3 regions of the Sporosarcina sp. FSL K6-1508 genome follow, and region 1 is predicted to be linked to each of the others. Evidence: riboswitches for the same ligand, from Rfam matches in the RefSeq annotation. Region 1 holds a riboswitch; each other region holds the start of a gene.

Region 1 (10,260 bases):
CTCATATTATAGAGGAATAATGGGTGTAATTCAAGATATTACATCTGTGTCTTTGCGTGATTTAAAAATACCTTGCACCGAAACATATTTCACTTGTTTCGATGCCAGGTATTTTTTATTTATAAAATTAAACCCCGCGTTTATTGCCCCATACAAGTGTATGCAGCTGTGGCAATACTTTGACGTCATTCATTATCGGCGAGCAGATCGCTTGCTCGATGAGCCACTCGTATCGTTTCAACAATGTTGAAATAAGAAGGGCATCATCAGTTGTCGTCGAATCATCATTTCCTACTTGTAGAAAGAAAGGAAACGCCGGATAACGGAGATGAACTACTGCGGCAAACTCGAAATCCTTCTCGTCGAAAATGACGACTTTTAGGCTAGTGTTCGAATCAATCAGTTTCTCCATAAATGAATCTAGTTTACTGAAGTCAGTTATCATCCCTGAACTCGGTGGTTTTGGGGAAAGCGTGATATCATCGATTTTTATTAACCAGTCCTGCCATAAAGATGCTTGTGTTTCGACCGCAACTTTCCAACCTTGTTCATGACATAAATCGACAAGTTCTCCGATACCTTTATGAAGGGCGGGGTTCCCACCTGAAATTGTGACATGTGAAAATGATTGCCCCCCAATTTCCTTAAGTTCCTCTATAATCTCTATCGGTTGTTTTGACGTACTCTTTCCTGAGCCATCCCACGTAAAACTGGAATCGCACCAAGAGCAGGAATAATCACATCCAGCTGTTCGGACAAACATCGTTTTCAGTCCCATAACCATTCCTTCACCCTGAATAGTCGGACCGAATACTTCCATCACAGGGATCTTCATACGTTTACCTCCCGTTCCGGACGGTAAATAACGTAACTTGTCGGCGTTTCCCGAACAATAACTTGAAGGCACACAGGTTTATTGCTTGTCGTCTGGAGAACTTCTTGAATCGAATTGCTGATCTGTTCCGCTAGCAGCTCAGTTGTTGGAAAACTGTTCTTAAATTCAGGATGATCATTCAGTACAGAATGATCGTATTTATCATGAATGAGGTTTTTGAGTTCTTTGAAATCAATCAGAAACCCGATTGAATTCAACTCATTGCCTCCAATTGTTATATTTAAGAAATACGTGTGCCCATGCATCACTTGGCATTTACCAGCATCTTCGCTTGGAATGAAATGTGCTGCAGAAAAATGCATATCCTTGTTCAGTTCAAAACGATAAGAATGTTGAACTTGTGGATAAAATTGCTGCATCATTCAAAGACACCTACAGACTTGTTGGATAAATAAACAGCTAGTCCATCATTCCGTAATACACAGGCAGGGCATTCCCCGCAGCCTGTGCTTGGAATTCCGTTGTAACAAGTAAGTGTCTTATTCTGAATAAACTCGAGCGCATTAAGTTCATCAGCCATAGCCCATACTTCGGACTTATCGAGCCACATCAATGGGGTATGGATGACAAATTGCCCATCCATCGCCAAATTGAGCGTCACATTCAATGCTTTTATAAAATTATCACGGCAATCTGGGTAACCACTGAAGTCCGTTTCACTTACACCTGTAATTAAGTGCCGAGCGCCAATTGCATTCGCATAAACTGCGGCGAATGAAAGGAACAGATGATTTCTACCTGGTACGAAAGTCGACGGCAATTCACCTTCCACTTCCTTTACCTCGATATCATCCCGCGTCAAGGCATTCGCAGACAGCTGGTTAATCAAATTCATATCTAGCACTTTGAAAGATACTCCGAGCTCGTCTGCAATTTCTCTAGCACACTCGATTTCCTTTACATGTCGCTGACCATAGTCGAAAGTGACCGTTGCAACTTCGCGGAAATTCTTCAATGCCCAAAATAGGCACGTCGTACTGTCCTGGCCGCCACTAAAGACGACAACCGCTTTTTCATTTTTCAAACTGAACATCTCCTTAGTTTTTTAGAGAGGGAGTTTTCGAACCTCTTTTTTTGAACAATGTTAATAATAGCATAGGTAGAGAATGTTTGGGCTGGGGATTGGGATTTACAAATGAATAATAAGGGGTGACAGTCACCTAGTCAAATTATAAACAATTCAGAAAATACAAAAAGGCCTAGAGAGTAAAGAAACACTCCCATATATGATCGATTTAGCGAAGTGCTGAACTCGATTCAAGGAGTGTTTTTATTTGTCTAATTTTTTTGTTTTTTTGTGCAAAAATACTAACTCATTTCCATTGAACAGTCTCAATGAACTGCCGCAATAATACCTTCCTTGTCATCTAAAAGTAGTTTTATACCCGCAGCGAAAGGGTCTCTATTCAAAAATTCCTTGAGCCATAAACGCAGAGCTGCAATTATATCGTAAGTAATGAGAATTTGCTGTTGCCCATTTACAAAAGCCTCCGCAGAAAATCCATCATTATCGTCATACATTAGTTCCACTTGAACATCTTCAGGAGTCACATACTTTTTGCGCGAATGATAAACGCAGATTGCATTAATAATATCCTGCTCCGAAATAGTTAACTCCTCCATTGATTTATCTCTTCTTTTTTCTTTTTCTCTTTTAACATGACGAAAATTTTACGAATAATAACTACTAAAAAGATGATCGCAATAGCGTTGATTGCGAAGCCAAGAAGAGATCCTAAAATACCCATGTTCGCAAATAAACTACCAAATAGTAATCCAGCAAGACCACCGATAAATAGCCCTTTCATAAGACCACCTGACGTGAATCCGCCTTTTTTCTTTGCAGTTGTTGTGGATTTTTTTGTGTTAGAAACATCTTTTTTCTTTTGGATAGTTGAATTGTTAAACTTACTATCATTATTTGTGTTAAAACTTTTCTTTCCTGACTTGTAAGGTTTCGCCTCAGCTGTCGTATGGTCGTTGAAAACATAGTTTCCAATAGGTGAAAGTAAAAGCGTAATCACCAGTAAAGCTACAAATAATTTTTTCATTTTATGCCCTCCATTAATTTGGTATGAGATTTTTATGAGTAAGTAAGTACATACCACCTTAAATAGTTTAAACTATTTAAGAAAAAAAACAAAGAAAGTTTAACTTTTATATCCTCAGTGTTGTGTTCAAATTACTTAGTAGCTATCTCACATATTACCAATAAATAAGAAATTACTGATCTAAAATCAATCGTTAGTAGTCAAGGTACTAATGGTCCACAAGTTAATCTTACATGACTCTAAAACATTTCCCTCATTGGCGTAATCCTGGTCTTTCTTTATGCTGAGTGTTCATCTGTAATGATTATGATAAAATGAATATACTTTGATTTGAAGGGAAGCGTTATTAGTGAAATCACCATTTACGTTTATACATACAGCACCAGAAGCGACGGCTGGCAAGCAACCGGCTATTTTTTTATTACATGGAATGGGGAGTAATGAGGAAGATTTGCCGCAGCTTGTCAGAGAATTTAAAGACAGCCATCATATTTTCAGTTTGCGGGGTCCTATTGTATTTGATCCAGGCTACGCTTTTTTTACAATTGAAGAGGAAGGTAAGCCAATTCGTGTTGTATTTGATGAAGTGCTCACGTATATTCAAGCATTTATTCACGAAGCGATTGCGGAATTTGAGCTTGATGAAGAACGAATTTATGTGCTTGGTTTTAGTCAGGGGGCAGTGCTTGCTCAGTCTTTAGCATTAACGATGGGCAGCGTAATACGTGGCGTTGTGGCGTTAAGTGGCTATATACCAGACTTTGTAAAAACGGATTATAGGAAACAGTCCGTTGATCACTTGAACATCTTTATTTCGCATGGGGAGTATGATTATATTATTCCCCCTCAATGGGGTGTGGAAAGTAAGGGGTATCTCGAATCTTTAGGTGTGAATGTTACCTTTAAGACATACAATGACGGCCATGGCGTCACGCCAGAGAATCATCAGAATCTTGTAGAATTTTTACGTCAGAGTTAGTAAGTGGCTGACATGATTTCAATTTTATAAAGTAAAACACAAAAACCAGCCATTTAAATGACTGGTTTTTGTGTTGTCAGCACTTACACGGATTGTCTATGAATGCATAGTCTATATAGATCAGAATTTAAATTATGAAGGAGATAAAAGGATGATTAACTTTCAATTTTTTAATGGTATTGTAACCATGATTAGTGATTTTCCGGTTGGGCAAAATAGTGAAGATACTGGTTGTTACAAACTAATCTCTGTGGATAATGGCAATGGCAATGGCAATGGCAATGTAGTGAATTTTGTAGTGTCACCTACTACTTATTTTGTAGATCATGTCATGGTTAAAGTTGGTGATCAGATAACTGGTTTTTATGATGCAAACGCACCTGTGCCTTTCATCTATCCTCCTCAATATCGAGCCATCGTAATGGCAAAAGATAATCCCTATCAAAATGTAAAAACAGCCCATTTTAACAGCCAACTTGTCAGTAGTGATGGTATGTTAAAATTAAATATTCCCCCAAATACGCAAATTTTCTTGGAGAATGGGCAATCATTTACTGGAAATCTTGCAAACCGAAATCTGATTGTTATCTACGGCGCTACCACTAGAAGTATTCCAGCCCAAACGACACCTTATAAAATTATTGTTGTGTGTTAACGGTTTAAAATACGAATCAACTGAGTCAATTTTATGATAGAACAATAAGGCTTAAAATCCGAGCGAGGTCGATTTCCGTGGGATTGGCCATATTTCTACGTTTTTTTGCAGAAATTAAGGCGGGTGCGAAATAACTGTGGATGTTAACCTTTCAAAAATGTTTTTCACATTGGCTCCAATCTTCAAGTCTGCACATCTAGTAAACTTAGGGAGTTTCAAACAGAAAAACTCGAAGCCACGACTGATAATGACTAAATACACGAAATCCTCATGAGTGAACCGCCCCCCAAAATTGTTAGACACTATCTAACAATTTGGGGGCTTTTATTTCTAAAAAATATGAAAGGTAGTCGATTCACATGTCAATTAATCTTAAATACATGCCCGCCGTTCATAACCGAAAACGTAACAGCAAAAGGGCTTTGTAAGGAAATTATTCAGCTCAGCAATTAAAGTACATGGTCAATAAAACTCTAGAGCTCCTTACGCGTACGCCTGTGCGTATAAACTGTGGAATATATTTTGTTCCAGATTCGATTTTGGAAGAATTGGGAAAGCTAATTAAATTCACATCATCCATCGAAAACAGTGAAGGTTTTAAAATCCCAGTCGACAATCGAAATGTGGTTAAAGCCGAACTCAGTGATTGTAAAACAAGTGGGAATCTTAGGATAGGAGAGGTCAAAGTAATCATTGTATATGCTAATGCGGTCATTCTTAATTATAAAAAATTACAGATGAAGGGATGGATTATTTATGACGAACAATTTTTCGATACTAGAGGAAATTAAAAATGCGCTGAATGACAAGTTCTTTGAACGCGAAAACGTGGTGGAAGCAATCTTGATAGCGATATTATCACGTCAACACATGCTTATGATTGGACCGGCTGGTACTGCAAAATCCGCATTATCAGTAGAAATCTCAAAGATTGTACAAGGCACAAAATACTTTCAATGGCTGCTGACAAGGTTCAGTACACCTGAAGAGGTATTCGGTCCATTATCGCTGAAAGACCTAGAACAAGGTGTGTACAAGCGGAATACGGCAACAAAAATGCCAGAGGCAAATTTGGTATTTCTTGATGAAATCTTTAAAGCGAATAGCGCGATTTTAAACAGTTTACTCACTCTAATTAATGAAAGGCTGTTCTATAATGACGGGTCGCCAGTTCAAGTTCCCTTAATGTCTGTAATTGGTGCCTCAAATGAATATCCCGAGGAAGGAGAAGGGCTTGAAGCCTTATTCGATCGTTTTCTTTTACGATTTGAAATTGACTATATTGCAGATGAAACGAATTTTGCTTCAATGATGAAAGGTGCTGGACAACATCAGAAAATGCCATCCATAACAATGGAAGAATTGGTGGAACTTCAGTTTTTAACGGACATGGTAGCCATTCCTGATGAAGTATACGAGACCCTATCGAAGATTCGTACAGAGTTGCGGGATGAAGGAGTCCGCCCATCAGATAGACGGTTCAAGCAGTGTTTAAGTGTCCTACAAGCGAAAGCGTTGATTAACCAAAGGCAAGTCGTGAACGTAGATGATATTGTTATCCTTGAAAATGTCCTATGGGATACGTTAGACCAAAAGGAGGCGGTGTCATTCATTGTTCGTAGCCACGCACAAGATGTTGTAACTCGGGCCCTCGATTCCATACAAAATGAAGCAAATGAAGTGTTCTATTACATACAACAGGATAATTCGACAGATGCCGGAATGGAAGCAACTCAAAAAATGAAAGACTTAGTGGCTGAAATGAATAAGCTTAAAAAACACAATCAAAGTCGAGAGGCTGAAATCGACGCTTTACTTTATAAAGTGAATTCAATGCATCAAGAAATCCTCGACAGTGTTTTAGAACCTATGGATTTTGATAATCAAAGTGAAAATAAGACAATCGATAGTGAGTCCAGTGGCATCTTTTTTAAAATGTGAAAGGGAGTGTTCTTCGTGATAAGAACTAGAAGTCACAATGATAATCGTTCAGTAATGAATACGGACGCATTCGATAAAAGACGTTTCCAAGAAATTTTTGAGATGTCACGAGGACTTCAGAAGATAGCAGGTGAAGCGGCGTTGCCAACATTCGAACCATTACTGGCTGATATTTGGGCTTCCTTATATAAGATGAAACCGGAAATTAAGTCAGTGGACGTAGAAAGCGTTCTTGAGGTTAATAAATCACTGATGGAAAGAATCATGGCGGATGAATACTTTGAAATCTATCGGAGCTACACCCGATTGGATGATTTGTCTTCAGCCATCTGCACAGTGAAATTCGGAGAGAAGATTAATCAATGGCTGCTTGACCAAAAAGTGCAAGATGAAGACCTTCAACAACAGATGCGGGAAATCCATACAATGCAAAGACAACTTCAAAAGCAGGAAAGACAAGAATGGGGTGGAGATGGCAATCAGAAGTTAGATGATGAATTTATACAAGCGATGGCTAAATTGAATAAGAAATTGCAACAGAATCTTCTATACAACAGCCATAGCTTTTCACAAGCAATGGCTCGAGCCATGCAAGAAACAAAACAGGTGAAAGTTGGTCTGAAATCGTTACTTGGTGGCTCAATTGCTGGGAGTGGTGATGCAGATTTGAAAAAAATTCCTTTAAGCGACCAACTATCTTTAGCTGAGAAAATTGCTTCTGATAAAAAGATGAAAGAAATAGCAGATTGGGCGGGTCGGTTCAAACAGATCGCGCGTAAAAAGCAGAAATCCAAACATAGCGAATCCATGGAAAGAAGAGGAGTTACGTTAGGTAACGATATTGAGAGGTTGCTTCCGATGGAATTTGGCTTATACACGCATTCAATAACGAAGAACGATTTCCTTCGTCGGTTTGTGGAAGGCCAGACCATGCAATATGAGCAGAAAGGGCGTGAAGTATTGGAGAGGGGTCCAATCGTATTTTGTCTAGACCAGTCAGGTAGTATGAACAAACTTGATACCCAATCCAAAGGTTTTATATTAGCCCTTATGTCCATCGCAAGAAAGCAGCGAAGGGATTTTTGCTTAGTATTATTCTCTACACGTACACAAATCTATAAATATGAAAAAGGGAAAATTAAAGGTTCTGATATGGTTAGTTTGGCTCGCACCTTTTTAGGTGGAGGAACGAACTTTGCACTTCCACTTGACGAAGCAATGAACATAATAAACGAAAGTCGTTTTAAACAAGCAGATCTAGTTTTTGTTACAGATGGAGAAGACCAAGTAAGGGACTCATTTCTAGAAGCATTCAATATAAAGAAACAAGAGAAAGACTTCAATGTGCTTTCCCTCGTAATAGGTTGCAACACAAATTTTGTTGCACAGTTTTCCGATAAAGTGGTCCAAGTTAAAGATTTTAATGACGAGGGAAGCTTTACCGCATTTGAAATTTAATTTTGGGTGCATATACATGACATTAATTGGATAATGCATGCCAATTATATGCGAATGAAATAGGTATTGAAGAAGTGTATGTTTATCTAATCCATATTGGTTTTTTATAGAATTGGATGAATTGGTGGTTGTTTTTCCTTGGATAGAAATGCACACAAAAAACGAAATCCAAGATAAAAGTTACCATAAAATGGACGCTAATTGCTACCACCCTCTATCCTCATAGTAACAAATCCGAGCAGTGGCTATGATATAATAAATGTGTAAAAATGCATCAGTATGGTACCAATTGGGCCGTGTATTGAGGGGGGGAAAGTAGAATGATTTATGCGGAAGGAATTATATCTTTTTTGTCAAAAGACATAGTGCCTACATCAAATACTTATATGAAGAATGACCTTGTACATATGGAGATTATTGAAATAACTGAGCGGTATTCAACTACTAACAGAACAAAATCTTTAGAGATTACTTGTCGTTATACAGCTTCTCTAAATGAAAATTATGAGTGTAAATCACTTGAGGATTATAATGGAAAAGTGAAGCCTTTTCTGCAAAAACAGATAGATCATTTGATTTACAGAGTCGAGGTTCATTACTTGAACTATATGTGAAATTAAGTTTAGGACAATTAATTGTGAAGTGAATTTTAGTCGCTATGAATACGATAGTTAGGGTGACATATTCTAAATTCCAGAACCACCTCAGACTGCAAATTCGATAGACTGAGGTGTTTTTGAATCTCTGTAAAATCACCTCTTCATTAAAGAGTGGGGAACTGAATTGGACTCCTTCTATTATATATGGTGAGATGAAGAATTCCATTGAACCGCTGCGGTGCTAGGGTAGCCTCCCGCCATATGCCAGGCAGCTTCACCGCCAGTCTTATGGCGAGAGGCTACCCCTGTTAATGCGCCTTCGCTCGATTTCTACACGGGATTCAATACTTCAACTTATAGTGGGCAATGTAAAGGATAATTGAGGAATTATATCTGAAAATAAGCGTAATGGAAACCTGAATACCAATGCAGTGCGAAGACTTAGACAACTTTTGTGACCAAATGTAATGTGAAGTGAAAGCGTTTTCGTTTATAGTTTTTGTAAGGGGGAGCTAGCTATGTTGGAGAGCAGAAGCTTGAATACATATTACCAATTAATGAAATTGCAGCCAGTGCAACTATCCTGGTTTATTGACATGCTGAACTTATCCGGACGTCAGTTTCAATATGATGTAGAAAAAATTAATAGCTTCTTAAGTGACGAGGGGGTGTCACCCATCCGGATTTCAACAGACCGCATTCTGATACCCACTGAGGTCATTAATTTTTGGAGAGAAAACAGCACAGACTTTGTGGCGAATCAATTTTCTTTTGATCAGGAAGAACGTGTGATTATTTTCTTGTTATACACCTTTATCAGACGCGAACCTCTCTCCAATTTTCACTTCCAAAATACTTTTGGAATTAGTAAAAACACTGTCAGTGCAGATGTAAAACGGGTCAATCGCTTTTGTGTCGATTTCCGAGTTGAGATTCGTTATACACGTGAGCAAGGATATCATTTAAAAGGGTCAGAAGAAGATAAGCGGAATTTGATGCTCAAGGCGATTTCGGTGTTGAAGGTTAAGCCACATGCACATGAGAAATTCACTTTTATATTTCAAGAGCAACAGTTCGAGAATCAATATAATCTTTATCAACAAATTTTGAAGGATTTTGAACGGCAATATTCATTCACATTTATTGAAGAAAGATTGGATGAATTTATTTACTTACTTCAAATGGTCCATATTCGTCAACAGCAACAAAAATGGGTGCTGATATATCCGGATACGGTGAGTTTTTTAGAAAAGAAAAAAGCCTTCAAAGTATCGAGATTGATTCAGCAACGTTTAGGGTACACGACCCACTCTGAAGAAGTTTCCTTTCTAACGATCCAACTACTCGGTATATGTCAAGGAGAAGTCAGCCCTACTAGGACTGATATGCTACTTGAGATCACGGAACAAATTGTTGTTAGTTTTGAACGTTTTGCGTGTATCCAGTTGCTAGATAGAAACAAAGCAATTGAAACGTTATATTTGCATTTTAAACCGGCTTATTACCGAATGCTCTTTAAAATACCTATTACAAATGCATTGCTTGCTGATATTAAGGAAGAGCATCATGATTTGTTTACAGTTGTAAAGGAAGTACTAAAACCTATTGAAGAAATGCTGAATATTAAAATACCTGAAGATGAGATTGGTTTCCTTACCCTTCATTTTGGTGGGTTACTTAAG
Region 2 (10,260 bases), 2.5 Mb from region 1:
CAGTCGCTCACCTACGACAAGCACACTTAAAATCGCTGCAGTAAGCGGTTCAGCAAGTGACAGCGTGACTGCTGACGATGAAGGAATCCTCTTCAACCCAGCGGAGAACAGAATATAGGCTATACTTGTCGTTGCAATTCCAAGATATAATACGACAGATATTCCGCGCCCCGTCATAAGCCCCTCCGTTTCGAATAAAAATAGAAATGGTAGGAGCATTATTGCACTCATCGAAAAGATAACCGCAACGGCAGGTACAGGATCCACCTTGTCGAGTACGTCTTTATTGACAAGGGTATAAAACGCGAACAATATCCCAGCTCCGAGTGACATTGAAATCCCCACAGGATTGACGACGATTCCGCCTTTATTTAAAAAGAGCAATACACACCCGATAATCGCCAGTATAGTCGCCATGATCCACACCCGGGTCGGGCGTCGTTTCAATAGTAACCATTCAATGATTCCGGAAAAGACAGGAGCACTACCGATCGTAACGACCGTACCAATTGCTACTCCTGTTAATCTGACAGAAGAAAAAAATAAATATTGGAAAATAGCCATCGAAACAGCCGCATAAAGAGTAGACTTCCACGGCCAATTCCGAAAATCAATTTTACGCATAATAAGTAAAATAAACAATAATGAAAAACCGCCTACAGCGAGTCTCGATGCTCCCACTGCCAACGGATGAATTGTTTGTGGCATAAACGTTTGTGCGGTGCCGGTCGTTCCCCAAAGTACCGCCCCCAACAACACAACTAGATATGAAATACGCTGTGACACAGTCATCCCCCTCTTTCTCTATATAGAAGATACCATACAAACTAATTTTTCACATTTTGAAAATAAGCTATCTCTCAGCTCCTAGACAATAAAAAAAGTAAGGCTCATCGTCACAAGATGAGCCTTACTTTTCATTCCATTGCTTTGTATTCTTCAGCGTACAGGTGGCATGCCACCCAATGGTCTTTCTTATGCTCTTGTAATTTTGGTTCTACTTTGCTGCAAATACCCATGGCAAGTGGGCATCTTGTTCTAAATCGACATCCGCTTGGTGGATTAATCGGGCTTGGTATGTCTCCTTTAATCATGATTCTTTCCCGGGTCCGTTCTACTTTAGGGTCAGAGATAGGTATCGCACTTAACAAGGCTCGAGTATAAGGATGCAAAGGGTCCTCATACAATTCGTCACTTGTAGCTATTTCAGCCATGCTTCCTAAATACATCACGCCCACACGGTCACTTATATGTTTAACCATGGACAAATCATGTGCAATAAACAAGTACGTCAGTCCTCGTTCAACCTGTAGCTTTTTCAGCAAGTTTACAACTTGTGCTTGAATGGACACATCCAGTGCTGAAATTGGTTCATCGGCTACAATAAACTCCGGATCTACCGCTAAGGCCCGAGCGATACCGATTCGCTGACGTTGACCGCCACTGAATTCGTGCGGGTACCTGTTACCGTGGTCACCATTCAGTCCAACCGTTTCCAGCAGTTCATTAACGCGGGCTGTACGTTCATTATTGTTCTTTACCAATCCATGAATATCAAGTCCTTCTGCCACAATATCTTTTACCGTCATTCTCGGATTCAAGGAAGCATACGGGTCCTGAAAAATCATTTGCATGCTGCGGTTAAATTTCTTTTTTTCTTTTTTGGATTTTCTGGCGTGAACATCTTCGCCATGAAATTTCACTTCTCCCCCACTTGCCTCGTAAAGACGCATAATGGTACGCCCCGCTGTAGATTTACCACATCCTGATTCTCCAACTAGGCCGAATGTTTCTCCTTTATAGATATCAAATGTAATTCCATCTACTGCTTTTAAAACATTGCTACGGTCCATTTTGAAGTGTTTCTGCAATTGTTTGATTTCAAGTAATTTTTCTCGCTCCTTACCCATGAACATTCACACCTCCGACAACCGCCGATTCTGGCACTTCTACGTTTAGGGCACGCTCATCCAATAACCAACATGCTGTTTTTTGTGTTTCTGATAGTTTCGTATACTCTGGCATGTGATTTTTACATACCTTCATTGCATATGGGCACCTTGTAACAAAAGGACAGCCTTTGGGCGGATCAGCCAAATCTGGCGGGGAACCAGGAATGACTTGCAGTTCTTCTTTCCTGCTATCCAGCTTTGGCATCGAACCCAACAACCCCCACGTATAAGGGTGTTTTGGATTATAAAATATTTCATCGACAGTTCCTGTCTCAACAATCTTTCCGCCATACATGACAGCAACTCGGCTTGCTGTATTGGCTACAACACCCAAGTCATGGGTAATGAGGATGATTGCTGTACCTATTTTTTGCTGTAAATCACGCATTAACTCTAGAATCTGAGCCTGAATCGTTACGTCAAGTGCAGTTGTTGGTTCATCAGCAATCAGTATTTTGGGATTGCAAGCTAAAGCGATTGCTATCATCGCCCGTTGTCGCATGCCACCCGAATATTGATGAGGATATTGATTTATCCGTTTTTCAGGGTTCGGAATACCTACAAGTTTCAGCAGTTCAAGACTCCGTAGATTCGCATCTTTTTTGGTCATCTTTTGGTGTTTGATAAGCCCTTCAGCAATCTGCTTTCCTACAATCATCGTCGGGTTGATTGAGGTCATCGGGTCTTGAAAAATCATACTTATTTCTTTCCCGCGAACGTTCTGCATTTGTTTTTCTGATTTCTGTATTAAATCTTCTCCATTGAAGAGAATTGAGCCACTAACATACTTACCGGGTGGCGTGGGAATTAAGCCCATAATTGAATAGGCAGTAACACTTTTTCCTGATCCCGACTCTCCAACAATGGCCAAAGTCTCCTTTTCGTTCAATTCAAATGAAACCCCGCGCACGGCTTGTACATCTTTTCCGTACGTTTCAAATGATACAGCAAGATCTTTTATCTCCAATATTTTTTTCATTGCGGTAACCCCCTTTATTTGCGCTCTTTGGGATCCAAGGCATCTCTTAATCCATCTCCAATGACATTAAAAGCAAGTATCGTCAAACAAATGAAAAATGCCGGGAAAAAGAGTTGGTACGGATAGTACTGGAACGAAGATAAAGCATCTGATGACATCGTCCCCCAACTAGCACGGGGTGCAGGTACACCCAAACCAAGATAACTTAAAAATGATTCAGTAAATATTGCGGTTGGTATAGTTAATGTTAATGTCACGAGTATTGGGCCAAGTGTATTAGGTATCAAATGCCGAAATAACAACCTGGAATTACTTGCACCAAGAGAACTGGACGCCAATATATATTCCTCGGACTTCAATTGCATAACCTGTCCACGTACAATTCTTGCCATACTAATCCAGCCAGTTATGGTCATCGCAATGATCATGGTCCACAGCCCTTTTGGCATAATGACCATTAATAATATAACGACCAACAAATACGGTACACCATACAAAATATCGGCAATCCGCATAAGGTATTCATCTACTTTTCCACCGAAAAAGCCGGCCACTGCACCCCAAACAACCCCGATTACCAAGTCAATTAGAGATGCCATCAAACCAATAAATAACGAAATTTTCGCACCATACCAAGTTCTTGCGAACACATCTCTGCCTAGGTTATCTGTACCAAACCAGTGGTCAGCTGATGGTGCTTTATTCGCATTCATTAAATCGGTTTTATCGTAGGTTTGACCTGAAATCGGTTCGCCGATAAAGGCCATAACTGCCAGTAATATAATAACGACTATCCCAAATAGGGCCAGTTTGTTTTTTCTGAAACGACGCCAAGCATCCTTCCAGTAAGATGTACTATCCCCCACAATTTTTTCAGATTCCGCATGATCTACTATCAATGCTTCAAAATCAGTATCCTCTAGTTGTACGCGTGTCATTGGAAATTAGCCCCCTTTCCCGTTACTTTTATCCGCGGATCAATCAACCCGTAAACAAGGTCGACAATCAGAATCGAAACAAGTAAAAGGGCACTAAAAAACACAGTAGTTCCCATGATGACGGTGTAATCCCGATTTGTAATGCTGACCACGAACTCATTGCCTAAACCAGGAATGGCGAATATTTTTTCAATGATAAAACTTCCTGTTAATATTCCAGCAACTAGCGGTCCTAAGTACGAGACAACCGGCAATATAGCATTTCGCAGTGCGTGTCTATAAATAACAACGCGCTCTGATAAGCCTTTTGATTTTGCGGTTTTAATATAATCCGCATTCAAAACTTCCAGCATACTGGAACGCATTAACCGAGCAATAAAAGCCAGTGGTGTTGTCGCCAAGGCAATCGCCGGTAATATCGTATGCGCAAACGACTCAAATCTAGCAATTGGTAACGCTTCCAATTGAATCGAAAATATATATTGCAGGACAGTCGCCATGATAAAGCTGGGTACTGATATTCCCAATATCGCTATAACCATGACTGTGTAATCACCCATTTTATTATGTCTTATGGCAGCTATCACACCAAATAACACACCTAAAGCCAATGCAATGAAAATTGCCTCCAGTCCCAAAATGAGAGAATAGGGGAAACTTCGTTTTATAATATCAGTAACTTCCTGACCCTCATATTTAAAGGAAGGTCCAAAGTCTAATTTGGCAGCATTAATTAGATACTTAAAATATTGTTCGTGCATGGGATCGTTCAGTCCATACGCTTCCTTCATTTGCGCTTCAATCGCAGGAGATGTTTTCCTTTCTGATGTAAATGGCCCTCCCGGCGCTAATTGCATTAATGCAAATGTGATTGTTACGATAAAAAATAGTGAAAGAAAAATATAGGCAATTCGTTTAATCAAGTATCTAGCCAAGTGATAACACCTCCATAACCCTTTGGATAAAGTGAAACTTCAATCAAAGGAATCAGTTTCTAGTAATGGCAAGTCTATTTCTTTTCTAAACTAAAAATAGGGGTGAAAATAAATCACCCCTATGAATCTTATGAATATCATTAGATTTTCAACTCAAAAAAACATATTCCTATTTATTCAGCGTCAATATAGCCCCACTTGTACTGAACTAGACCCAGTGGTGATACTTCAACGTTTTTGACATACTCTTTATTTGTCCACACGTTTGTATAGAAGTAGACTGGAGCTAATGGCAACTCTTCCATGAAGATGCCTTCTGCTTTACGCAACATCTCCTCACGGGCAGCAACGTCTGTTTCTACTCTAGATTCTTTCAGTAATGCCTGGTAATCGGCATTCTCCCAATTTGTATAGTTGTTTCCTCCAACTGTTTCGAAGATTTCCAAGAAGTTGATTGCATCGTTAAAATCGGCAATCCAACCCATACGGCCAACCTGGAAGTTGCCTGAACCCATGGAGTCAAGATATACAGCCCATTCTTCATTGTTAAGCTCAACGTTAACGCCTAGGTTCTCTTTCCACATATCTTGTACTGCTTGTGCAATGGAACCATGTGCTTCACTCGTGTTGTAAGAAAGCTTGATCGTAGGCAATTCAGTCAGACCCAATTCTTCCAAGCCCTTAGCCAAGTACTTCTTCGCTTCTTCTGCATCATTATCATTAAAGTAACCGGTTGCATTCTCTTCAAAGATAGAAGGTGGCACCAATGCCATCGCGGGCTGTTGCTCCGCCTGCGTGATATTCGTTACAATACCTTCACGATTGATTGCCATTGCAAATGCTTTACGAATATTTACATTTGTAAACGGTGCTTCCTCTACGTTAAATGCGTAGTAATAAACGCCGGCGAGTGGAGAAATATTCAGTAGTCCCTTTTGCTTATAATCTGGAATAGCTGCCAACGGAATAGAATCTGTCGGTGAACCCAACCAATCCAATTCACCTTGGTCATACATTTGTTTTGCAGTATTCTCATCATCAATCATAAGCATATTAATCGTTTCCAGTTTAACTGTGTCCGCATCCCAATAATCAGGGTTTTTCTTAAGCACAATGATATCCTTATGCTTCCAAGATTCCATTAGGAAAGGACCATTTGTTACATAGTTGTCGGATTGATCCTGAGCCCAACCAGCGTTGCTTTCCGCTACCTTCTGGTTAACAGGGAAGTACGTATAAAACGCAGTTAGTTCAAGGAAATAAGCTGTCGGTTGTTCTAATTCGACGACCAATGTATGATCATCCTCTGCCGTGATAGCTACATCGTCCAGAGAACCACCCTTTTCTTTGGCAGCTTCTGCGCCTTTGATCATATATAATTGGTATGCATAATCTGTCTCGGCATTGGCAGGATCTAGTACCCATTTCCATGCATACTCAAAGTCCTGTGCGGTTACAGGATCACCATTTGACCATTTTGCATCTTGGCGAATTTTGAATGTATACGTCAAGCCGTCTTCAGACATTTCGGCGCTTTCCGCCATCGCTTCTTCTACTTCTCCTTCTTGGTTGACACGCATTAAACCTTCAAATGTTTGGTTCAGCACTGCACCTGAAGTAGTGTCAGTCGCTAAGCCTGGATGTAAAGAAGGCGGTTCTGACTTAATATTTACACTTAGCTTCTGTTCTGGTGCTGGTTTAGCTTCCTCTGTCGCATCAGACTTTCCAGCATCCGTCTCTTCTGTTTTACTAGCATCTTCTTTCTCTTTGCCATCCCCTTCTTCGTCTCCGCTGCAAGCAGCTAGAAACAAACTCATAGCAAAAACCAAAACTAGAAGTAAAGGCCACCTTTTCATACTCATAAATGAAGTTCCCCCTTATTCTTTTTTGTTTTCGGTAAACTGAAAGTTCACAATTCACCTTAGAAGTTATTATACTACCGATTAATGAATATTCCAATACTTTAAAAAACATTCTATTTTCCGACATTTTTCCTCAATATCTTACAAATAAATTGATAGCAGAATACTTTAGGCGTTTCAAAATATCTAGAATAATTTATCACATATACAAAACGGTGGGTGTATGCTATTCTGTTATGCAGGCTTTTTAACACGTGGTTCGTAACCATCCCACGCAAAAAAACTAGGAGGAAATGAATAATGAAAGTAAAAACATTAACAACAAACGGAATTATTGCGGCTTTATATGTCGCCGTCACCTTTTTAATCGCACCATTCGGATTTACCCTTATTCAATTCCGTATTTCAGAGATATTTAACCATCTCGTCGTTTTCAATAAAAAGTATATTTTTGGTATTGTAGTCGGTGTATTTAGTGCTAACTTGCTATTTTCACCAGTAGCGGTTGATATTATTTTCGGAGTACTGCATTCAGTAATCGCCCTCTCAATAACGATCTTTTCTGCAAAGTTCATTAAAGGCATCTTCAAACGAATGCTTTTTAACACTATCGTCTTTACGCTCACAATGGTAATCATCGCATTTCAACTTAGCTTTTTTGCAGACATCCCAGAATTTAATGGACTTCCGTTTCTTATCATCTACCTAACACTTGCAATTGGAGAATTTGTCGTTATGGCTATCGGAATTCCTATCATTCACGCTCTGAATAAACGTCTGAACTTCGAAAAACTTATTTAACATAATCATCCTCTCCATTTCACTGCTCATAATTGAAATAGAGGGGATTTTTCAGGGAGATGTATCGATGTATATCACAATTCAAGAAGCTGCTGAACACCTTGGCATGCCCATCGAACAAGTCCAAAAGTATGTGAGGGAAGGCCGCATCCGCTCCGTTCATGACGGCAAGCAATTCCTTATTAATAAAGATCAGTTCGGACTCTATTTGGAACAGCTTGAACTATTGAAACACCAAATCGACGAATGGCGTAACGAGCCGATTCCGCCCGATCGCGATATTAAAGATGAAGATTGAAAAACAGCTGAAGACACAAATGTCTTCAGCTGTTTTGCGATAACTCTTAGATTGGGTTGCAGTAAAGTTCTGTCCATTCCCTATTTAATATAGAAAGAACTCCACCATTTTCTCAAAAAAATCATCTAACTGTTTTACATCAATCCATAATCAATAAAAGCTCTATGCTAATAACTATACGCGACACAGCGATATGAATGGAAAATACTATAAAGGGGAATACTTTATTCACTGATTGGTTGCTTTCATTTTACTTTACTAGTATAGTTAGAAGCTGTTTCGAAATTAACTGCTCCACGAGGGGGATTCATGAAGAAAATATCAAATGTCTTTTATATCACAATCGGTCTGATTATTTTGACCGTCGGGTATGGCGCGTTAGCACCTGAAAGTTTTGAAGCGGTCACAACAAACGCCAAAAACTTTGTTGCATCGTCTTTCGGCTGGTATTATATGCTACTCATGTCATTTATGTTAGCACTCAGTTTCTTTTTCATTGTTAGTCCGTTTGGCAAAATCCGACTTGGAAAAGATACGGACCGGCCACAGTTTTCGACAGTTACATGGATTGCTATGCTGTTTTCTGCCGGAATGGGTATCGGGCTCGTCTTTTATGGGGCTGCTGAACCGTTATCGCACTTCGCGATCAGTCCTGCTTCGGAAGATCCAAATACGGATGCGGCGTTCAAAGAATCATTACGTCAGTCTTTCTTCCACTGGGGGATCCATATATGGGCCATGTACGGGGTCATTGCATTATCTCTAGCCTTCTTCCAGTTCCGTAAAGGGGAACCGGGATTAATTTCAGCAACATTGAAGCCGATATTCGGTAAAAAAATGGTTGGCCCTTGGGGTACTCTCGTCGATGTACTTGCCGTTTTCGCAACAGCGTTCGGCGTCGCTACATCACTCGGCTTCGGTGCTGTTCAAATTAATGCAGGCCTCAATTACTTATTTGGTATTGAAATCAATATCACTTCGCAATTTATAATTATCGGCGTCGTTACGATCCTGTTTGTTGCATCTGCATGGTCGGGGTTAAGTAAGGGAATCAAATATTTGTCGAATACAAATTTAGTCCTTGCTCTCGCACTGCTTGGATTCATCGTCATTCTCGGTCCAACATTGCTAATTTTCAATATGTTTACTGATTCGTTCGGTGGTTACTTTTCCCATCTCGTCCAAATGAGTTTTGGTACGGCACCATTAGACTCTACCGATCGGAAATGGCTTGATAACTGGACGATTTTTTACTGGGCATGGTGGATTTCATGGGCACCGTTCGTCAGTATGTTCATTGCTCGTGTTTCAAAAGGCCGGACTATTAGGGAGTTCATGATTGGCGTACTTGCGGCACCTACACTCCTTGTCACATTCTGGTTCTCAGCATTCGGCACAACTGCGATTGATATCCAGAAAAAAGGACTGGTCGATTTAACAATACCGAGTACAGAACTGACAATCTTTGAAATGTTTGATGTAATGCCCATGTCGTTCATCATATCAATTTTCGCGATTTTATTGATCGTATCGTTTTTCGTTACCTCAGCTGATTCAGCGACATTTGTTCTTGGCATGCAGTCAACGAACGGTTCGTTGACTCCACCGAATAATGTCAAACTCATTTGGGGCGTCATTCAGTCTACGATTGCTCTAATTTTGCTGTCTGTCAACGGCCTCACCGCCTTGCAAAATACGATTATCATTGCAGCCTTGCCGTTTTCCTTCGTCATGCTGCTCATGGTTGTCGCATTAATCAAAGCGTTGAAAGCTGAATTAAAGCTGATGAAATTAAAATAATAACTTGAAAAAGCGATTCCATAGATGGAATCGCTTTTTTCTAACTATATATGTTGAAATAAAGAACTCCATTGAATCCGCTGCGGCGCTAGGGGATGCCTTCGCTCGGTTTATACATCGGATTAAATACTTCAAATTATATAGTAACAAGAACCTTTTCACTTTTCCTAATCATCTGGAGGAAATCCCCGACCATTGCACTTGCCGTCGGGTACATACCTGCTCCAGGACCGGCAAGTGTGAGTGCACCGAGATAATCGGTCTCGACAATGATTGCATTGTTCACGCCATCGATGCCATACAACGGATGATCGATACCAATAAGTACCGGTCCAACACTTCCGTGCACTGCACCCTTTTCATCAACTGAAATGTCAGCGACGTGCCGGTAACGAAGTTTGCTTTTTGAGGCATCTGCTACATCTTCAATAGTGACCCTATCGATTCCTCCGACCGGAACATCTTGCCAATTCGGCTGACTGCCGAATGCAAGCGCACTTAAAATCATCAGCTTCCGGAATGCATCTTTGCCGCTTATATCGTCCGTCGGATCCGCTTCTGCATAACCGAGCATCTGTGCTTTATGAAGCGCAGCTTTAAACGGTATTCCCTCTTCCCGCATCTTCGTCAAGATGAAATTGGAGGTTCCATTTAAAACCCCTCTTATTCGTCGCACACGATCTACCGGTAACAAG
Region 3 (10,260 bases), 520 kb from region 1:
ACGTTTAATGATCGTGAATAAAGGAGGTAGACTACATTTCCAATCGGGATGCAGTCTGCCTCTTTTTTAGTTCGGATACACAACTGATCCATCTTTACGTAATTCAGGTTGCGCTCCCCATTGACCAGGTTTATGTTCAACGATTTCAGTTACCCCTTTAGAACCATCAAGGATATGAAGAACAGACCATCCGTTCAACGAAAGCCGATTGCTGATCAATAAACGATGACAGCGTGCCGGATGGCGCTCTGAACAACAATATGCCACTCTGTCTTTTGAGGCTAACTCCTTCAATTGTGTAAGCCCTTTTAGAAATTCGCATTCAAGGGAATAGTCTGCATAGTTATGGAAGGATTGATTATTCCACCCATCATTTATTTCATCGTCCACTGTCTTGGATTTATTTCTTCTGCCGCCAAGTTCTTTATTATGTACATATGAGATACCAGAATGAGGCAACCAGATGCTCATTTCATCTTTATGGAAGTGTGGAAATTTTCGACTTCCGGGAAATGCGCGCACATCAACAAGGGTCTCTATTTTTGCGTCATTTAGCAGTTCCAAAAATTCTTCTTTTGTATGTGTAGAATGACCAACCGTAAAAATATCCATAAGAAAACCCCCTCCCTACTTATTTAATTCCACAAAGTAGGGAGGGGTAAACGTTCACTGTATTAAGCTCTGACATTTTCCATGTTGAGCTTTTCTTTTCTCTCTGTTCTTTTGCAGATTGCAACAAGTGCATAAACAATTGGTGTATCCAGAATGGCGACGATAAACTTGAAGATATATTGACTGAAGATCATTCCGATTAAAACACCTAGCGGCATTGTGCCATAAAAAGCAATCGATATAAAAATCGCCGTATCGACTAGCTGACTCACCATCGTGGATGCATTATTTCGGATCCATAATTTCTTTGTGCCATGTCGTTTTTTTAGTTTATCAAAAATTGCAACATCGAGGTTCTGGCTTATAAGGTAAGCAACCAAACTCGCGATTGTCACACGGAAGCCTGCACTGAAAATCGTTTCGAATGATTGTTGATGTTCGTAAAATGGTGCTGCAGGTAACTTAATTGCAATCCAGATGAAAAGGATTGCGAAAAGCTGTGCAATAAACCCGGTTAGGACGGTTCTTCTAGCGGCTTCTTTTCCGTAGGCCTCTGTTATGACATCCAGGAGCGGATAGGTGCAAACATAAATAAGTGCAGCGGCCGGCAATACAATCCAGTCGCCGATACTGAATAATTTCACTGCCAATATATTGGACAAAATCAATAATCCGACGAAAAGCCCATTCAAATAATAAAGCATAGTTGCTACACCTCTTCTTATCGGTTATCAATTTTTTCCGGATACATATCGTGATTCATCATACGGTGTTCTGCCATTTCTTCATATTTCGTTCCCGGTTTGCCGTAGTTGCAGTAAGGGTCAATTGACAACCCACCACGTGGAGTGAATTTCCCCCACACTTCGATATAGCGCGGTTCAATCAGGTTAATTAAATCATTCATAATAATATTGACGCAGTCTTCATGGAAATCACCATGATTGCGGAAACTAAACAAATACAATTTAAGTGCTTTACTTTCCACTAGTTTTTTATCCGGCACGAAACTGATATACATCGTAGCAAAATCGGGTTGGCCCGTCATCGGACAAAGTGATGTAAACTCCGGACAGTTGAATTTGACGAAGTAATCGCGTTCCACATGCATATTGTCGACAGCCTCTAAAATGTCGGGATTGTACTCGAACAAGTATTTCGTGTTTTGATTGCCGAGCAAAGTTAAGTCGGTCAATGTTGATTCATCTCTTCCAGCCAATTAAAAAAACCTCCCGTATAATTTGTCAGGGAGGTCCATAGGCGCCGAAAAAAAGAGCCATGTCGAATGGACATGGCGTAGATTCCGTCATCCATAGTTTTTTATAGAGGGTCGCTATGAACCTCTCCCGAACAGGGTTATTCGTTTCGTCTCTGACATTAAACGACTGAAGATGATTTGTCAATAGACCCTTTTTTCTTCAATCCGATCAGAGTATATAGTGCGACTGCCAGCAAGATGAACCCTGTCAACATGAAAGCCCCTTGGAAGTCCAGATTCAGAAGACCAATCACACCTGATCCTGCAACCACACCAATCGAGAAGAACGCGTAAAAGTACCCATATGCTTTCCCGCGGAATTCAGCCGAAGATGAATCGATCAGCAGTGAATTGATGGATGGAAACAGGAAAGCGAATCCTGCACCATAAATAGCCATTGCTAGATACAAGTTAGTCAATTCCTCGATTTGGCTCAGGAACAACATACTCACTCCCATAAGTGATATACCGAATGCTAGTGTCACAACTGGCCGAACCCGGTCAAATATCCGATTGATCGGCAATAAAAAGATCAGAATTGCGACTACACCGAATGTGCTCAGCAAAATACCGGTTGTTTTTGTATCAAATCCAAGCGACTCAACTTTTAAAGGCAGGACAAGGGCAAGTACACCCTGTGAAAACATTAAAAAGAACGCTCCTGCAAATGCTCTGACCATTCCAGGATGGCGGAATAGGTGGATGACCCGAAAATTTTCCGCTTTTTGTGAAGATTGTTTTCGCACATATGTAAACGAACGAAGAACGAAGAATGCAAGTATTGCCAGTAACATCATGATGCCGCCGTTGACCGTCATAATGAAAGGCGTGCTTGTTTTAGCAGCAACAATTCCGCCATACGCCGGACCAACAATTGCAGCCATTCCGACAAATGCACCTGAAATTGCAACACTTTTACCACGTTTCGATTCTTCTGCACGGTTTGCCAGAAAAGTGAAAGCCGCAGGGACAATCAAGCCTTCCATGAAACCATGGACAAATCGGACACCAAGCAGTGACATCGGACCGGATACGACTGTATAAAAGAAGAGGGATAACGCTGATGCGAACAGACCCAATACGAGTATGAGGAACGGTCCTCTTTTGTCAGTCATGAAACCGGAAATGATATTCCCGATTGTATTTGAGAATGAATACATACCGACCACAAGTCCGACCAAAAATGGCGTTGCACCAAGTGATAATGCAAACGGGCTCATCACGGGCAGTTGCGAAAATAAATCAAAAAACGAGAAAAATACAATAAGATAAACAAAACCGCGCATATTAAAGCCTCTTTTCAAATGATAGATACCCTAGTATACTTTAGCATTTTTTAGACCTAAGGGGAAAAGGACAGATTGTGAACAATACATATTCTTTGGCAATTAATGAAGGATAACGATAAGATTAATGAAATATATGAATGGATAAAGGGGGAAACGGTGAGTGGGCTTTCTTAAAAACTTATTTAAAAAGCAAGACGATACTGAAATTGTCAATGAAATCGAAAAGCAATATATTTTCGTTCAGCTTGACTTGGAGCATTATTACGAACCGTTTTATGCAAGGGATTTGTTAAATAAGCCAGCGGTAGATTTGAAGCGACCTGAATATATGGGTGTTCACAATTCATTCGCCGCAGGAGCGTCACTAATCCCGCATATCAAAGCAGATACTTCCCTTGAATTGTTCATTCAAACCGATCATTTCGATTTGGAGAAAGTCATCAAAGCGGGTATTACGGTGAAACATGCGCAATCATCCGTTGATAGGATAGTGATGGAAGCAATTATTTGGAAGAGTGACGGTCGGGTGGATACGATTCCATTTATGCTGAATATCCGTATTGATGACGAGAAATCGAGATTGGCTGCTGCATTAATCAGTGTTCAAAAAGAGATTCCATTCTATTTTGGACGAGTTATGAATGAAGTGTTCACAATCGAAAAGCAATTGCTTGTAAACATGCCGGAAGCGGTCCAAGAAGATCTGCAAATCACTTTCGCAGAACTGTATAGTGACGAACCCAGAAAATCCGGACCATTCATCGAGCTGGAAAGCCTAACAGAACGTGAAATGACGACCACCGGATGGGTCATGCATTTTGATAATGGGAAGTTGGGGACAGAGCTAGATTTATCTTTGATGAAAATAAAAATTCTGCGTACAGCTTTTGATAAGATTAACCGTCTAGGTGTCAAAGGCAAGTTTACTGGATGGATTGCAGAAAATGTAGCGGATCCAAGCGGAACGGGTTTATACGGTGAGACGACGACGTTTATCTTTAGATCATCAGAATCGATGTATGGCAATGAAAAAGTGCATAGTGAAATTTTGCAATATATGAACTCGTTAAAAGGATTTATTCGTGAGGACAGCGGCTATCCGCTCCAGTACGAAGGCCTTCCTGTGCTGAGACAAACTGGCGGTAGCTATGGGTTCGTTGCGATTGATGAAGATTTTCTTGTGAAAGCAGACGAGTTATATAGAAAAATGACCAATAAAGAGATAAACTTATACCATAAATTGCTGAAACTGAATGCAAGAGATTGAAAGGGGAAATATAACGATGACGATCAGAGTTGGAATTGCAGGTTACGGAAATTTGGGACGTGGTGTTGAATCCGCAATTGGTCAAAATAAAGATATGGAACTGGTCGGCGTGTTTACAAGAAGAAATCCGGAAGACGTGAAATTGCTGAATGGCAATATACCCGTTCATATGATGGATGACATTCAAAAATATACTGATGCAATTGATGTACTCATCCTTTGCGGCGGATCGAAAAATGATCTACCTGAGCAGGGCCCGGCACTATCAACTTTATTCAACACGGTGGACAGCTTTGATACACATGCCAAAATTCCAGGTTATTTTGAAGCGGTCGATGCATCTGCAAAACCGAATGGTAAGACTGCAATCATTTCTGTCGGCTGGGATCCGGGTTTATTCTCCATCAACCGTTTATACGGCGAGGCCGTTTTATCGGAAGGCGCGACATACACATTTTGGGGCAAAGGATTGAGCCAAGGACATTCCGATGCGCTCAGAAGAATTGAGGGGGTTAAAGGTGCCGTCCAGTATACGATTCCTGTTCCGGACGCAGTTGACCGAGTACGCGGTGGCTCGTTGCCTGAATTGACGACGCGTGAGAAGCATACCCGCGAATGTTACGTAGTTTTAGAGGATGGCGTTGACGCAGAAAACGTGAGAAATACGATCGTGACGATGCCCGACTACTTCACTGACTATGACACGACAGTAACATTCATTACGGCGGAGGAATTAAAAAGGGAACACTCAGCGATGCCACATGGCGGTTTCGTAATTCGCAGCGGCAAGACAGGTGAAGGCAACGCACAAGTGATGGAGTACTCATTGAAACTAGATAGCAATCCCGAATTTACGTCAAGCGTACTTGTTGCATATGCACGTGCAGCTTACAGGTTAAATCAAAACGGTGAAACGGGTGCAAAAACAGTATTTGATATCGCTCCTGGTTTGCTATCGCCGAAAAGCGCTGCAGATTTGCGGAAAGAATTGCTATAAAACGACTTGGATCTGGGTGACAGTCACCTAGGCAATTCTGAAACAAACACAACAATCATGTTAATTATGTTTCTTTGTATAATTTGAAAACTATCCCTCGATCGTTCTAATGATTGAGGGATAGTTTTCATCTGATAATTTTAAATCCGAAATGTTTTGATAATGATCTTCATTTCGCATATACTACTCTTGTACAACATATTTAGGAGGTCGAAGGAATTGACGAAATTAGACGAAACATTAGTGATGCTAAAAGAGCTTACAGATGCAAAAGGAATTCCTGGTAACGAACGTGAACCACGCGAAGTAATGAAAAAGTACATAGAGCCGTTTGCAGATGAAATTGAACAGGACGGTCTTGGTTCATTAATCGCAAAGAAAACAGGCGAGGAAAACGGACCTAAAATTATGTTGGCAGGACATCTGGATGAAGTTGGATTCATGATTTCTAAAATTGACGATAAAGGTTTCCTATCATTCCAAACAGTTGGCGGCTGGTGGTCACAAGTGATGCTTGCACAACGCGTAACAATCGTTACACGCAAAGGCGATACAGTGACAGGCGTCATCGGATCGAAACCACCGCATATCCTATCACCGGAAGCGCGTAAAAAACCAGTTGATATTAAGGATATGTTCATTGACGTCGGTGCAAATTCGAAAGAAGAAGCAATGAAATGGGGCATCCTGCCTGGAGACATGGTTGTACCATATTTCGAATTTACTGTGATGAATAATGAAAAATACCTGCTTGCAAAAGCGTGGGACAACCGTATCGGCTGTGCAATTGCGATTGACGTAATGAAAGCACTTAAAGATGAAAAACACCCGAACATCGTTTTTGGAGTTGGAGCTGCACAAGAAGAAATTGGTCTTCGCGGAGCTCGTACAGCTGCAACGAAAATCCAGCCGGACATCGGATTTGCAGTTGACGTTGGAATAGCAGGCGATACGCCAGGTGTCACATCTAAAGAAGCAACGGGAAAAATGGGAGACGGTCCACAAATTCTACTCTTTGACGCTTCAATGGTTTCGCATAAAGGTTTGCGCGAGCTTGTTGTTGATACGGCTGAAGAAAACGGTATTCCTTATCAGTTTGAAACAATCCCAGGCGGCGGTACAGATGCAGGCTCCATCCATCTTTCTGGAAAAGGTGTACCATCACTTGCAATCTGTATACCAACTCGCTATATTCATTCGCATGCAGGCATTCTGCACCGCGATGATTATGAAAATACAGTGAAACTGATTGTTGAGGTCGTTAAGAAATTGGACCGTGACACAGTGAATAAGATTACATTCGAATAAAAAAACGAATAAACTGCTCAAGCTAGAAAAATGGCTTGGGCAGTTTTTTTATTCTGATAAATCTATAATAATACACTTGACTTTATATTTATGCATACATATAATCAGAGATACCAATTGAAAAAGACGTTAGGGGATGAAGGAATGTTGACGATTGAAACGGAAAAAACAAAAATTGCTGAAGGGTTGAAAGGAAGAGACTTACTGACCCTTCTAGATTACACACATGGTGAGATATCGTATTTGTTGAATATGGCGAATGACATGAAAAAAGATATGGCTTTAGGGAAAATGCCGGACTTGCTGGCCGGGAAAACGCTCGGAATGATTTTTGAAAAACATTCAACGCGTACACGTATCTCGTTTGAAGTCGGCATGATTCAGCTGGGCGGGCATGCGATGTTCATGAATGCGCGCGACTTGCAGATCGGGCGCGGCGAGTCGGTTTATGATACAGGGCATGTATTGTCTGAGTATTTGGATGGCGTTATGATTCGTGCAAACTCGCATGAAATGGTGAAAGAATTAGCAGAACATACCTCGGTTCCTGTGATCAATGGCTTGACGGATATCTTTCATCCATGTCAGGCGTTAGCGGATTTGCTAACAGTTTTGGAAGTGAAAGGTTCATTAGCGGGAATGAAATTAGCATATGTCGGGGATGGCAATAATGTGGCGCATTCACTAGTGATTGCCGCTGCACATATGGGCATGCATGTAGCTGTTGCAACACCGAAAGGGTTTGAATACAATCCGAATCTTCTAGTGAAAGCAAAAATGATAGCTGTTAAAAACGGTGGAAGTGTCTTTGAAACAACGAATCCAGTTGAGGCTGTTGCAGATGCAGATGTCGTTTATACAGACGTCTGGACGAGTATGGGCCAAGAAGAAGAAACGGCAGCACGCCTAGAAGTGTTCAAAGAGTTTCAAATTAATGATGGATTGGTTGCTCATGCGAAAAAAGATTATATGTTCTTGCATTGCTTGCCAGCACACCGTGAGGAAGAAGTCGCAACCTCCGTTATCGATGGTCCGAATTCTTATGTTTTCCAACAGGCTGGGAATCGATTGCATGCGCAAAAAGCGGTGCTTGCTTCATTGGTGTAATAAAATAGGTTAACAAGTCCAGGTTTTTGTGTGAGTAACGCGTGTCGGTCATAAATATGTCTCACGGTGGTCATAACGGGCTTCGAGGCGGTCATAAATATACCCATGGCGAGCATAACAGGCTCCATGGCGTTCATAACGTAATCGATAGTCGAGACTAGATCAAAAAACGCATTAAAATTCAGGGCAATTACTAAAATTAAACTTCTATAGGTTAAAAAGTCCAGGTTCTGATACCTGGGCTTTTTTTGTACATTAAACTTAACATAGAGTTAATAATACTATACATAATGTTAAGTTTAGTGTACATTTTGAATAGGAGGTGTCACGATGTTAAAGAATCGACTAAAAGAATTGCGGGCACGACATGATTTCACACAAATTGAACTGGCTAAACGCGTTGGCGTGACACGACAAACAATTGGCTTTATCGAAAAAGGGGAATTTTCACCGTCTGTGACACTGTCATTGAGACTGGCACGTGCATTGGAATGTGACATTAACGAATTATTTTGGTTGGAAGGGGATGAATGACAATGAAGAATGATATGAGAATTACGTATCCATTATGGCAAATGGGAGTCATCGTTATAGCAATGTTGCTCACTTGGCTGGTTGGTTTATCTTCAGTTTTCACAGTGGGCGATAGGACCTTGGAGGTCAATATTCAAGGGGAATGGGGAGTGGTTTGGGGAGTTGTACTGCTTGTTTTCGTTTTCTATTTAGCGTTATTTACTTGGAATGTTGCTAAGCACAATAAACGGATGCCGAATCATAAAATAAACGTTTTCTCATGGAAGCCACAAGAATATATGGAGGATGACGAACTATTTCAAGAGTTTACGAAACGTGCGACAAAGAAAGTCTATACTTATTTTGTTTGGTCCATTCCACTTTTTGCTGGTTTGTCTTTAGGACTTCAACTCGGAACGATTGGGATGATAATGGGTCTTTTGCTTCTTTCGATGGGGCAATATTTAATTTATTACACACAAATCAAGAAATATGTGGAGGTGGATGAATGATGGTTGAATATTTTTTAGTGTTTCTAGGTGCCGCGATTCCATGGTTAGAAATTGCACTCGTCATACCTGTTGGAATCCTTAGAGGTTTATCCCCATTTTGGGTTATGACTCTTGCGTTTGTTGGTAATATGCTGACGGTGCTGATTCTCATTATTGCATTCCAAAAGGTGAAGGAATGGATGGAGGCTAGGAAAAAGAAAGATGGGACAGGGGAATCGAAGCGGACGGAACGAGGTAAACGAATTTGGAATAAATACGGTATGCCAGGATTGGCGCTACTTGGTCCAATTTTAATCGGAACACATATTGCAGCTTTTATCGGATTGTTATTTGGAGCAAGCAAAGTGAATACGACCATTTGGATGACGATTAGCATTGCATTATGGACGCTTGTATTCGGCATTGCGACAGCGATGGGCTTCGATTTTTTCGTTAAAAACTGAAAACCGCGTCAAGTTACCATGTTTGAATGAGGGAAACTGATGAATTTAGAAAGGGGCTTAAAATGAATAGACCAGTGAAAAAAGAAGTCTTTTTCGTACAATAATTGCGCGGGTGACAGTCACCCGCGCAATTCATACACAATTCAACTCGCCGCAAATACTTGTGCTAGCTCTCCGGCCATCTTTGTTTTTTCCTGTTCTCCTGAACTGTTCCACAGCTTTTCGAAAAATACGCCGAGTCCTGGTAGCAGGTGCTCTTCGCCTCGCTTGATGGCATCTTCCACGACGTTTCGGATATCATCCGCGGTATTATTCGTCATGTTTGCCGTTATTGCATCTCGTATTTGGAAATCCATTTTATCAACCTCCCACACTCATTTTGTACACAAATATCGCCAACTATACCGTCATTTGATACACTGAAAAGAAAAAGGCGGTAACTTACATATGAAACGCATTGAATCCTCACAAAACGCACTCGTGAAACATTGGAAAAAGCTTGTCACGACGCGAAAAGAACGCGATCAGTCGAAAGAATTCCTTGTCGAAGGTTTTCATCTAGTCGAAGAAGCAATAAAAAATGACAAAACAATTTTATCATTGATCCTTCGGGACGGTGTAGAGATTCCCGAAGGATGGTCTATTGAGGGCGTAAAGCTTATTGAAATAACAGAAGCGATCGCTAAAGAAATTTCAGAGACGGGACAGTCGCAAGGCATTTACGCACATTGCCGTCAGCCGGAGCAGGCGGAAGAGGGCTATGCGTCATGGAAGAAACTATTGATGATTGACGCTGTCCAAGATCCTGGTAATGTGGGTACGATGATCCGGACGGCTGATGCTGCCGGAATGGATGCAGTTATTCTTGGCATTGGAACAGCAGATGCCTTTAACCCGAAAACAGTAAGGTCCGCGCAAGGCTCGCATTTCAATATACCAATTGTAAAAGGCGAT

Evidence for each region. Region 1 has a riboswitch for preQ1 ahead of queC (7-cyano-7-deazaguanine synthase QueC). Riboswitches for the same ligand answer to the same signal wherever they lie in the genome.
Region 2: linked by a shared signal. The riboswitch ahead of MKZ11_RS02435 (QueT transporter family protein) and the one ahead of queC (7-cyano-7-deazaguanine synthase QueC) in region 1 are both predicted to bind preQ1.
Region 3: linked by a shared signal. The riboswitch ahead of queF (preQ(1) synthase) and the one ahead of queC (7-cyano-7-deazaguanine synthase QueC) in region 1 are both predicted to bind preQ1.

What each region holds. Positions count from the first base shown of each region.
Region 1 is NZ_JBBOXF010000001.1:3,059,770-3,070,029, forward strand. Features, by position in the region: gene queE (7-carboxy-7-deazaguanine synthase QueE) at 128-835, opposite strand; gene queD (6-carboxytetrahydropterin synthase QueD) at 832-1,257, opposite strand; gene queC (7-cyano-7-deazaguanine synthase QueC) at 1,254-1,919, opposite strand; PreQ1 riboswitch class I at 1,927-1,970, opposite strand; gene MKZ11_RS15405 (YxcD family protein) at 2,228-2,518, opposite strand; gene MKZ11_RS15410 (hypothetical protein) at 2,506-2,946, opposite strand; gene MKZ11_RS15415 (alpha/beta hydrolase) at 3,296-3,925, shown strand; gene MKZ11_RS15420 (hypothetical protein) at 4,077-4,580, shown strand; partial or broken gene MKZ11_RS15425 (DUF6744 family protein) at 5,024-5,371, shown strand; gene MKZ11_RS15430 (AAA family ATPase) at 5,337-6,521, shown strand; gene MKZ11_RS15435 (vWA domain-containing protein) at 6,537-7,979, shown strand; gene MKZ11_RS15440 (hypothetical protein) at 8,300-8,593, shown strand; gene MKZ11_RS15445 (BglG family transcription antiterminator) at 9,097-10,260, shown strand, end outside.
Region 2 is NZ_JBBOXF010000001.1:554,380-564,639, forward strand. Features, by position in the region: gene MKZ11_RS02405 (DMT family transporter) at 1-786, opposite strand, end outside; gene MKZ11_RS02410 (ABC transporter ATP-binding protein) at 918-1,910, opposite strand; gene MKZ11_RS02415 (ABC transporter ATP-binding protein) at 1,903-2,931, opposite strand; gene MKZ11_RS02420 (ABC transporter permease) at 2,946-3,869, opposite strand; gene MKZ11_RS02425 (ABC transporter permease) at 3,866-4,804, opposite strand; gene MKZ11_RS02430 (peptide ABC transporter substrate-binding protein) at 4,978-6,666, opposite strand; PreQ1 riboswitch class I at 6,915-6,959, shown strand; gene MKZ11_RS02435 (QueT transporter family protein) at 6,967-7,467, shown strand; gene MKZ11_RS02440 (excisionase family DNA-binding protein) at 7,535-7,765, shown strand; gene MKZ11_RS02445 (BCCT family transporter) at 8,075-9,565, shown strand; gene MKZ11_RS02450 (homoserine dehydrogenase) at 9,702-10,260, opposite strand, start outside.
Region 3 is NZ_JBBOXF010000001.1:2,539,313-2,549,572, forward strand. Features, by position in the region: gene recQ (DNA helicase RecQ) at 1-8, shown strand, start outside; gene MKZ11_RS12660 (DUF488 domain-containing protein) at 67-612, opposite strand; gene MKZ11_RS12665 (queuosine precursor transporter) at 675-1,316, opposite strand; gene queF (preQ(1) synthase) at 1,334-1,831, opposite strand; PreQ1 riboswitch class I at 1,919-1,962, opposite strand; gene MKZ11_RS12675 (MFS transporter) at 1,990-3,156, opposite strand; gene MKZ11_RS12680 (hypothetical protein) at 3,320-4,426, shown strand; gene MKZ11_RS12685 (diaminopimelate dehydrogenase) at 4,443-5,423, shown strand; gene MKZ11_RS12690 (M42 family metallopeptidase) at 5,643-6,731, shown strand; gene argF (ornithine carbamoyltransferase) at 6,876-7,838, shown strand; gene MKZ11_RS12700 (helix-turn-helix transcriptional regulator) at 8,169-8,372, shown strand; gene MKZ11_RS12705 (hypothetical protein) at 8,375-8,863, shown strand; gene MKZ11_RS12710 (small multi-drug export protein) at 8,863-9,306, shown strand; gene sspI (small acid-soluble spore protein SspI) at 9,450-9,662, opposite strand; gene MKZ11_RS12720 (TrmH family RNA methyltransferase) at 9,754-10,260, shown strand, end outside.